DNA from 2 places in the Arthrobacter sp. UYCu512 genome. Region 1 is predicted to be linked to the other one. Evidence: predicted binding sites of a transcription regulator. Region 1 holds the regulator's gene; the other holds the start of a gene.

The links. The regulator LexA, encoded in region 1, represses DNA repair genes until DNA is damaged. The targets are predictions, from matches to a motif close to TCGAACANNTGTTCGA.
Region 2: ABIB49_RS03105 (DUF6504 family protein) is a predicted target of LexA. The motif match lies at 1,944-1,959, and genes of this name have one in related genera.

What each region holds. Positions count from the first base shown of each region.
Region 1 is NZ_JBEPPA010000003.1:17,560-21,975, forward strand. It holds gene hisB (imidazoleglycerol-phosphate dehydratase HisB) at 1-64, opposite strand, end outside; gene ABIB49_RS04060 (histidinol-phosphate transaminase) at 129-1,247, opposite strand; gene ABIB49_RS04065 (LysM peptidoglycan-binding domain-containing protein) at 1,315-1,788, opposite strand; gene lexA (transcriptional repressor LexA) at 2,131-2,877, shown strand; gene ABIB49_RS04075 (ATP-dependent DNA helicase) at 3,139-4,416, opposite strand, start outside.
Region 2 is NZ_JBEPPA010000002.1:122,461-126,876, reverse strand. It holds gene ABIB49_RS03125 (SOS response-associated peptidase) at 1-649, shown strand, start outside; gene ABIB49_RS03120 (VOC family protein) at 704-1,126, opposite strand; gene ABIB49_RS03115 (chorismate mutase) at 1,141-1,467, shown strand; gene ABIB49_RS03110 (hypothetical protein) at 1,476-1,862, opposite strand; gene ABIB49_RS03105 (DUF6504 family protein) at 2,020-2,352, shown strand; gene ABIB49_RS03100 (DNA polymerase III subunit alpha) at 2,349-4,416, shown strand, end outside.

The DNA.
Region 1 (4,416 bases):
CGCTGGTGGTCCGTTCCATGCGTGCGGTCCGGCCCTCGGTAGCGGTTGATCCGGGGATGCTCATGTGGGTGTCCTTTGGATGACGACGGTGCCCGGCGTGCAGGCAGTGTGGATGTCCGGTGTTAAGTCTAGGCGGGCGGCGCTGCGCGGCCGGCCAGGAGTCGCTCGAGGGCTCCGAGGAATGCTGTGGTTTCCGTCTCAGTGCCCGCAGTGACCCGCAGATGCCCGGGGATGCCAACGTCCCGAATGAGCACACCCGCGTCCAGCAGCCCCTGCCAGACCTCGTGCGGACTGTCGAGACCGCCAAAAAAGACGTAGTTCGAATCAGAGGCAGCAGGCTTGAGGCCCATACGCTGCAGCTCGGCAACTATCCTGTCCCGTTGTCGCTTGATGTCCTCAACATCCGCCATCAGGGCGACCCGGTGCCGCAGGGCGGCCAGGGCTGTTGCCTGGGTGATCGCCGAAAGGTGGTACGGAAGCCGCACCAGCCGCAGCGCATCGGTGACCTCGGGCGCTGCCGCCATGTAGCCAACGCGGGCACCGGCAAGGGCAAAAGCCTTGCTCATGGTGCGCGAGACGATCAGGCGCTCCCGCCCGGGCAGGAGGGTGAGGGCGCTCGGCGTGCCGTCGTGGGCGAACTCGTGGTACGCCTCGTCGACGATCACTATCGTCTGGCTGGCTTCGCCGGCTTCGTACACGGCCTTCACCACGTCCAGGCCCAGACCCGTACCGGTGGGGTTGTTCGGGGAACACAGGAAGACGATATTCGGCTGCAGTTCCCGGACCTGGCGGGCGGCCGAGCCGGCGCTCAGGCCGTAGTCCTCGGCACGGATGCCCGTGATGTATCCGGTGTCCGTTCCGGCGGCCAGCAGCGGATACATAGAGTACGTGGGAGGGAAACCAAGGGCAGTGCGCCCCGGACCGCCGAAGGCCTGGAGGATCTGCTGCAGCACCTCGTTGGAACCGTTTGCCGCCCAGATGTTCTCCGCGCCCAGCCCGTGGCCCAGGTATTCCGCAAGGGCTTCGCGCAGCTCCGTAAACTCGCGGTCCGGATAGCGGTTCAGGCCGGCGGCGGCAAGGGTAACCGCCTCCGAGATCGCGGCGAGCACATCGGCCGGGACACCGTGGGTGTTTTCATTGACGTTCAGCAGGATGGGAACGTCAAGCTGCGGCGCACCGTAGGGCGTCAGTCCGCGAAGATTGGTCCGGAGGGGAAGTCGGTTCAGGCGCTCTAACTGGTCAGTCACCTCACTAGTTTAAGTGAGATCGCCGCGGGCCCGGAAACTGTGACACCTGACCCATCGCTCAATGGCCCTACGTGGACGGAATGAAAAGGGCCTGGCCCGGCACCACGCGTGCCGCCTCGAGGTTGTTCAGCTCGATGATGTCGGCAACGACGTCGCGGGGGTCACGGCTGGGCACCACGGCGGCGGCAATGGCCCAGAGCGACTCCCCCGGCTGCACCGTCACGGTGACAGTTGGTGTGGGTGACAACTCAGCGGTGGACTCTGCCGCTTTGGCGGGCGCGTTGAGGAAGCCGCTCAGGGTCAAAATCAGTGCAGCCAGCAGCATCAGCGGCACGCCGATAAAAACAAGGCGCCCCCGGCGGGTGAGCTTCAGCGGCGCCTGCCGGGCACGCGGCCCGCGGACGGCGTTGAGCTGCCGGCTGCCGGGGCTGTCCTGCACGGCAGGGGCGGACCCGCCGCCGGGTGCGCCGGCGTCGTGCCGGCCGTAGTTGCCGAATGCGTCGCGGCCGAAAGTGTCGTGAAACGCGCTTGATGCTGACATGAACTGAGCCCTTCCTGGACCATACTGTGCCGCCCGGCGCACTCCACATACGTGCCGCCAACCGGCCTAACTTTCGAACAAACAACCGAACGCCATGCCCTGCACGGGCAACTAAGTAATAGAACACATGTTCGAATCTTGTTAGTTCTGTTTTAGCACTTATTAACGAACATTGTCGAGACTCGCTAGAACAAATGTTTGAAAAAGCGGTGTGGCTGGCCTAGGTTTGACTCAAAGAACAACCACTTCTGCAGTTGATCAGCAGGGTCTGACATTTCAGGCCGGAAGTTCCCGGCGGCCGCAGCCACGGCAGCCGGGCGGAACGGAAAGGCGTTGGCGAACATGGCAGCACAAGCCACTGGCGGCAGGGCCACCCAGCGGGGCCCGCAGGCTGCCCGGCCACCGAAGAGCCTTACCGTTCGGCAAAAGAAGATTCTGGAAACTATCCAGCGCTCCGTGACGGACAACGGCTACCCGCCGTCCATGCGCGAGATCGGCGACACGGTAGGACTGGCCAGCCTCTCCAGCGTCACCCACCAGCTCGCACAACTGGAAAAGCTGGGTTACCTGCGGCGCGACCCGAAGCGCCCGCGTGCCATGGAAGTGCTGATGCCGCTGACCCTCGATGAGGGAAGCACAAAGATCCCAGCCGCCAAGGCCGGCGGGCTGCGGACCGTGGGCGGGCTGTCCGTGTCCGAGTTGAGCAGTGCCACCGACACCGCCATGGTGCCGCTGGTGGGCCGGATCGCGGCCGGCGGTCCGATCCTGGCCGATCAGGTCGTTGAGGACGTGATGCCGTTGCCCCGCCAGCTGGTGGGCCACGGCGAGCTGTTTATGCTCAAGGTCGCCGGGGATTCCATGATCGATGCAGCCATCTGCGACGGCGACTGGGTGGTGGTGCGCCAGCAGGGCGACGCCGTCAACGGAGATATCGTGGCCGCGCTGCTGGACGACGAGGCCACCGTTAAGACCTTCCGGCAGCGCGACGGCCACACCTGGCTGCTGCCGCAGAACACGCAGTACGAGCCCATACTCGGCGACCACGCCGTCATTATGGGCAAAGTCGTCTCGGTACTGCGCTCGCTGTAGCCCGCGTTGGTGCCGGCTTGATCCGGCCACGACCCGGCGCGCCGGTAGCCCGGCCGCGGCCTTATGACCCCCGGCACGTTCGGCCCGGTTCCCCGCCCCCTTATGTTCCCTGCCCCTTAGGTTCGCTGCCCCCTGAGTTTCCCTGGCCCCTGATGGAGAGCCGGCGGAGGGAATGCCGAGGGCCCGGTGCTGCAGCCCTGGCCCGGTTCAAGGAACCGGGTGGGAGCACCAAAACACTGCAAACCGTCCCGTCAGCGGCCGCTAGTTGGGCTGCCCGGATTCCTTCCCAAGCCGTTCCAGGGCAGCCATGGCGACCACGGGATCGTTGGTGGGCCAAAATGGCGGCAACGCCGCCCGGAGGAATCCGCCATAGCGTTCGGTGGACAGCCGTGAATCCAGCACAGCCACCACTCCCCTGTCCGTGGTGGTCCGGATCAGCCGGCCTGCGCCCTGGGCCAGGCGGATGGCGGCGTGGGTCGCGGAAACGCTCATAAAGCCGTTGCCTCCGGCCTGTGCCACGGCGCGGGACCGGGCAGTCATCAGCGGGTCATCGGGACGCGGAAACGGAATCCGGTCGATCACCACGAGGCGGCAGGAGGCGCCGGGCACGTCAACGCCCTGCCACAGGGACATGGTGCCAAAGAGGCAGGTGTCCGGTTCATCGGCGAACTGTTTTACAAGCGCGGTCATGGTCGAGTCGCCCTGGCATAGGATGCTGACGTCCAGCCGCGGCCGCATCGCCTCGGCTGCGTCCTCGGCGGCGCGGCGGGACGAAAACAGGCACAGCGCCCCGCCGCCGGAGGCGCGGATGAGCTTCTCGAGTTCGTCGAGGGCTTCCGGGGACGTGCCGCGGCCGGGCTTGGGCAGGTGCTTGGCGACGTAGAGAATGCCTTGTTTGGGGTATTCGAAGGGTGAACCGACGTCGACGCCGGTCCAGCTGGGGGCCCCGGGGCCGACCAGGCCCAAGCCGCCGGCGGCGGGTTCGAACGCGGAGCCGATCGCCAGGGTCGCGGAGGTCAGAATTACAGTGTGGTCCGCGAAGAGGCCCTCACGGAGCCGGCCGGCGACACTGAGCGGAGCGATGTTGACCAGGGCGGGCGCGGACTCGTCGGGCTGGGAGTAGCCCTGCTGCGGGTCAAAGGTGCTGTTGCGGGAAAACCAGACCACTTCACGGTTTTCCCGCGCCGCCAGCAGCCGTTCGCATAGCTCCAGGATCACCATCAGGCGCGAGCGCGCCAGCTGGCGGCCGCCGTCGGCCGTGTTGGCGCTGTCCCCCTTGGAATCCGAGAGGGCCGCGCGGCACGCGTCCCGCAACTGGTCGACACAGTCCAGCTGTTCACTGTTTAACCCGTTCGGCATCAGCCCGCCGGGGACGCCCTCAATGGCAAGTTCCAGGTTGGCGGCGGCGTTGTTCAGCGCGTCCACCGTAATGCCGGTGTGCTTCCGGGCCCCGGACGCGGCGGCGTGCACCATCGCGACGGAGAGCTGGCCGGAGACCGCGCCGGTCACGCGGTCCTGGAGTTCATGGGCCTCATCGAC
Region 2 (4,416 bases), on a different contig from region 1:
CGTGGCCCCGACCGCGGAGGTGCCGATCCTGCTGGAACGGCTGGTGGACGGCACGCCGGTCCGGCAGTTGCATATCGCCCGCTGGGGCTTGGTGCCGTCCTGGGCCAAGGACCCGGGGATCGGCTCCAAGATGATTAACGCCCGCAGCGAGAGTGTGCTGGAGAAGCCGGCGTTCCGGAAGGCAACCCGGGCCCGGCGGTGTGCGGTTCCCGCTGACGGATACTACGAATGGAAGGGCCAGGGCCGCGGCAAGCAGCCCTACTACGTGCACCCGAAGGACGGCCATCCGATAGTTTTCGCCGGTCTCTACGAATGGTGGAAAGACCCCGCCAAGGCCGACGATGACCCGGAACGCTGGCTGCTCTCGACGTCGATCATGACTACCGACGCGCCGCCGGAGGGTTATGCCGGGGGGATGCTGGCCGAGCTCACGGCCCTGCACGACCGGGTTCCGCTGCCAATGCACCGGACGACGCTGCAGGCGTGGCTGGATCCGCAGGCCGACGATGCCGCAGGGCTGGTCGATCTGGTCCGGGCGGGCGCGCACGACGTTGCGGAGGGCTGGACGATCGACGCCGTGGGTACCGCGGTCGGGAATGTCAAAAATGATTCCCCGGAGCTGATCCGGCCGGTGGGAAGCCTGTTCTAGGGATGCGCACACAGCCGTACTGCAGTGCTGCGGCGGGCACGCGGGGTGGCCGGTTCAGAGTGTCACCTTCCCGCCGCCGTCGACCGCCCAGCTGGGATTGAAGGCAACTTCCCAGCGGTAGCCGTCGGGGTCGGCGAAGTAGCCGGTATAGCCGCCCCAGGGCTGGGTCTTGGCCGCCGCGATAACGGCCGCTCCGGCGGATTCGGCTTCCGCCATCACCCAGTCCACTTCCGCGGCGCTGGCCAGGTTGTGGCTCAATGTGATGCAGGGAATGCCGGCGGGTGGATCGGTGCCGGCTTCTGCCTGCATCTGGCCGGCGTCCCAGAGCGAGAGGATGAGCCCGTGGTTGGCCTGGATGAACAGAACCTCGCCGCGGACTTCTCGGTGGACGGGCCAACCCAGGCCATCGACGTAGAAACTACGGGAGGCGCCAACGCTGCGGACACCCAGTGAAATTAAATCGACTCGTGGCTGCATCTTTCGATACTGTCATGGACATGTCCACAAATCACGAAAACGATAAAGCTGCCAAAGCCGACCGGGAACAGCTCGCGGCTGTCCGGGTGGCGGTTGACGAGGTGGACGAACAGATCGTGTCCCTGATCGGCCGCCGCGAGCGCCTGATCCGGATCGCCGGAACCCTCAAAGCGGACAGCGCCGAGGTGCGGGCCCCCGGACGCGTGGAGCGGGTGATCGAACACGTCCGCACCACGGCCCAGCAGAAGGACATCGACGTCGACCTCATCGAAAAAACCTACCGGGCCATGGTCGATGCTTTTATCACGCTCGAGCTGGAGGTTTACAAAGCCAGCTCCTGACGGGCGGCTTAGAGGGCTTCCTCTACCGCAACGTTTGACTGGTACTCCCGGCCGTCACAGTCGCTGAATGCCGTCATCAGGTGGCCCTTGGCCAGGCCCATGACCGTGCTGAGCGGGAAATGCCCGGTGATGGTGTTTCCGGAGTGGTCGACACCCTTAAGGTCAAAGTTCTCCTCCGTGCCGTCATGGCTGAAGCAGTAGAAGGACACCGCCTCCCCGTTCATAAACTCGATCCCCATCCTTCGCTGGTGGGAATGATCCGGTGTTGCCGCGACGAGCCCCACCACATAAGCGCCCTGGCCGGGGATGTTTCCGTCTATATCGAACTTCGCCACCAGGGACGTGTCCTCGGCGGCGATGCTGACGTGTTTCAGAAGTGCGTTATGGGAGCTCATGGCTCAATCCTGCTACCTGCGCGTACGTCCGTCCACCCCTGACCTAGGTTTTGCCGAAGGACCGTCGTAGACTGGAGTTGTTCGAATATATGTTCGAATTGTTGCCGATCGTTTTTCTACCGGTCGTTTTTTCACATGGTGTGGTCCGGGAGGCGCAGTGGGTATGTTCAGCGAGACCGTGGACGTCGTCTGCGCCCCTTCGGGCGAGCCTTTGACGCTCGGCTGGGCCGGCCGCCACTACATCCTTTGTGCGGAACCGGTCCGCTGGTACGAGCGGCGTCAATGGTGGGCTGAGGAACAGCGGGCACCGCTGGGAAGCGGTCCCGGGCTGGTGGATCACGAGATCTGGCGGGTGCAGGTGCGCCCGGCAGATTCCACCGACACCGACAGCCTCACCCTTGACCTCACCCGGCATGTGGGCAGCGGACGCTGGCGCCTGCTGCGGATCCACGACGCCCTGCGTCCGTTCCTTGCGCCCGAATCAGCATGAGCTTTACGCATCTCCATGTTTCCACCGCCTTCAGCGCCCACTACGGGGTCTCCTGGCCGGATGAGCTGGCCGCCGCCGCTGCCGCGGACGGCGCGACGGCGCTCGCCTGCACGGACCGTGACGGCCTCTATGGAACAGTCAAACACCTCAAGGCCTGCATGGCTGCGGGACTTGATCCGATTGCCGGCGTGGAACTTGCGGTCTTTGACGACGACGGCGACCTCCGCACCGAGGTAGCGGGACGTGTGGTTGTGCTGGCCCACGGGAACAACAGCGGTGCGGGCTACCGTGCGCTGTGCCGGCTGATCTCCGATGCGCATGCCCGCACCACGGGCAAGGCCGGGGGAGCGGTGCCGGTCGCGGTGACCAGGTCCGAGCTGGCCTCCCGGACCCTGCACCCGGAAACGCTCAAGCCGGTGTTGACCGTGCTGATCGGCCCGGACTCCGACGTGGGACGTGCCATGGGCGGGAGGCGCTACCTGCGCCCCCGCACCCTGTTCAAACGCTGGCTCGATGCCATGCCCCCGGGAACAATCGCCGCCGAGGTGGTCAGCCAGCTCAGTCCGCCCGGGGAACCGCTGAGCACCGCCCACGCTGTACGGATGCTCAAGCTTGCCGCTGAGCACGGGGTTCCCGCTGTATTGAGCAACGCCGTGCGTTACGTCGCCGAGGACGGGGCGGCTACCGCGGACGTGCTGGATTCCGCCCGCACGCTGAAATCGTTGCCCGAGCTTTCCGCCGCCCCGTTGCTTCAGCCCAACGGGCAGGGCTGGCTGAAATCCTCCGGCCAGATGCTGCAGTTGGGCAAGGAGATCATGCACGCCGCCGGATACGGCGCTGCCGACCTCAAAAGCCTGATGGCGCAGACCGAGGCGCTCGCGGACCGCTGCAGGATGGACCCGGTAACGGACATGGGCTGGAAACAGCCCGTGGTGCCGGAAGCCACAGTGATCGGAATCGCCGGGGATCCCCTCGCCGAACTTATCCTGCGCTGCGAGGCCGGCATCGGCAGGCGGTTCCCGGGGATCACCGGCAAAGCTGCCGGGGAGCTGCGTTCGCGGCTGGAGCATGAGCTGGGAATCATCGACAACCTGGGCTTCGCCGCGTACTTCCTGACCGTGGCCGAGGTGTCCCGGATGATCCTGGACATGGGGGTACGGGCAGCGGCCCGAGGCTCGGGGGCCTCCAGCCTGGTCAATTATCTGATCGACGTCAGCCAGGTAAACCCGCTCCAGCACGACCTGATCTTCGAACGCTTTCTCTCCCGGGACCGTGCCACCCTGCCGGATATCGACATCGACGTCGAAAGCGCTGAACGGCACAACGTGTACCGGAAGATCTTTGAGCGCTTCGGGTCCGAGCGCGTCACCCTGATGAGTATGCAAAACGGCTACCGCGCTCGCGGTGCCGTGCGAGACGCCGGCCTGGCACTGGGCATGGAGGAAGGCGAGATTGGGGACATCGCCAAGCAGTTGTGGCGATTTTCAGCCCGGAACTTCCGTGAAGCGCTCGTGGAGAAGCCTGAGCTGAAGGAATTCGCCGGCCGGGTGGGACAGCGCGACTTCAGCGGGAACCAGCAGCTGGATCTGCTGGTGGACCTCACCGAACGGCTGGACCGGCTGCCGCGCCATATCTCCATGCACCCTTGCGGGGTGATCCTGGGGGATGCGACCCTGCTGGACCGGACGCCTGTCCAGCCCAGCGGGCTGGGTCTGCCGATGAGCCAGTTCGACAAGCACGACATGGACCCGATGGGCATGCTCAAACTCGACGTCCTGGGTGTCCGGATGCAAAGCGCCATGGCCTTCGCCGTCCGCGAAGTGATCCGGCTCCATCCCTCCAAAGCCGAGGTGGTCGCCGCAGGCGCACATCCGGCAGGGCCTGACGGGACGGGGCCGGACTACATCGCCGAGGACGGTCAGATCGACCTCAACGCCGTGCCGCTCGACGACGAACCCACCTATGAACTGATCCGCAGTACCCATACCCTGGGCTGTTTCCAGATCGAGTCACCCGGTCAGCGCGAGCTGATCGGCAAGCTCGCGCCCAGGGAGTTCAATGACC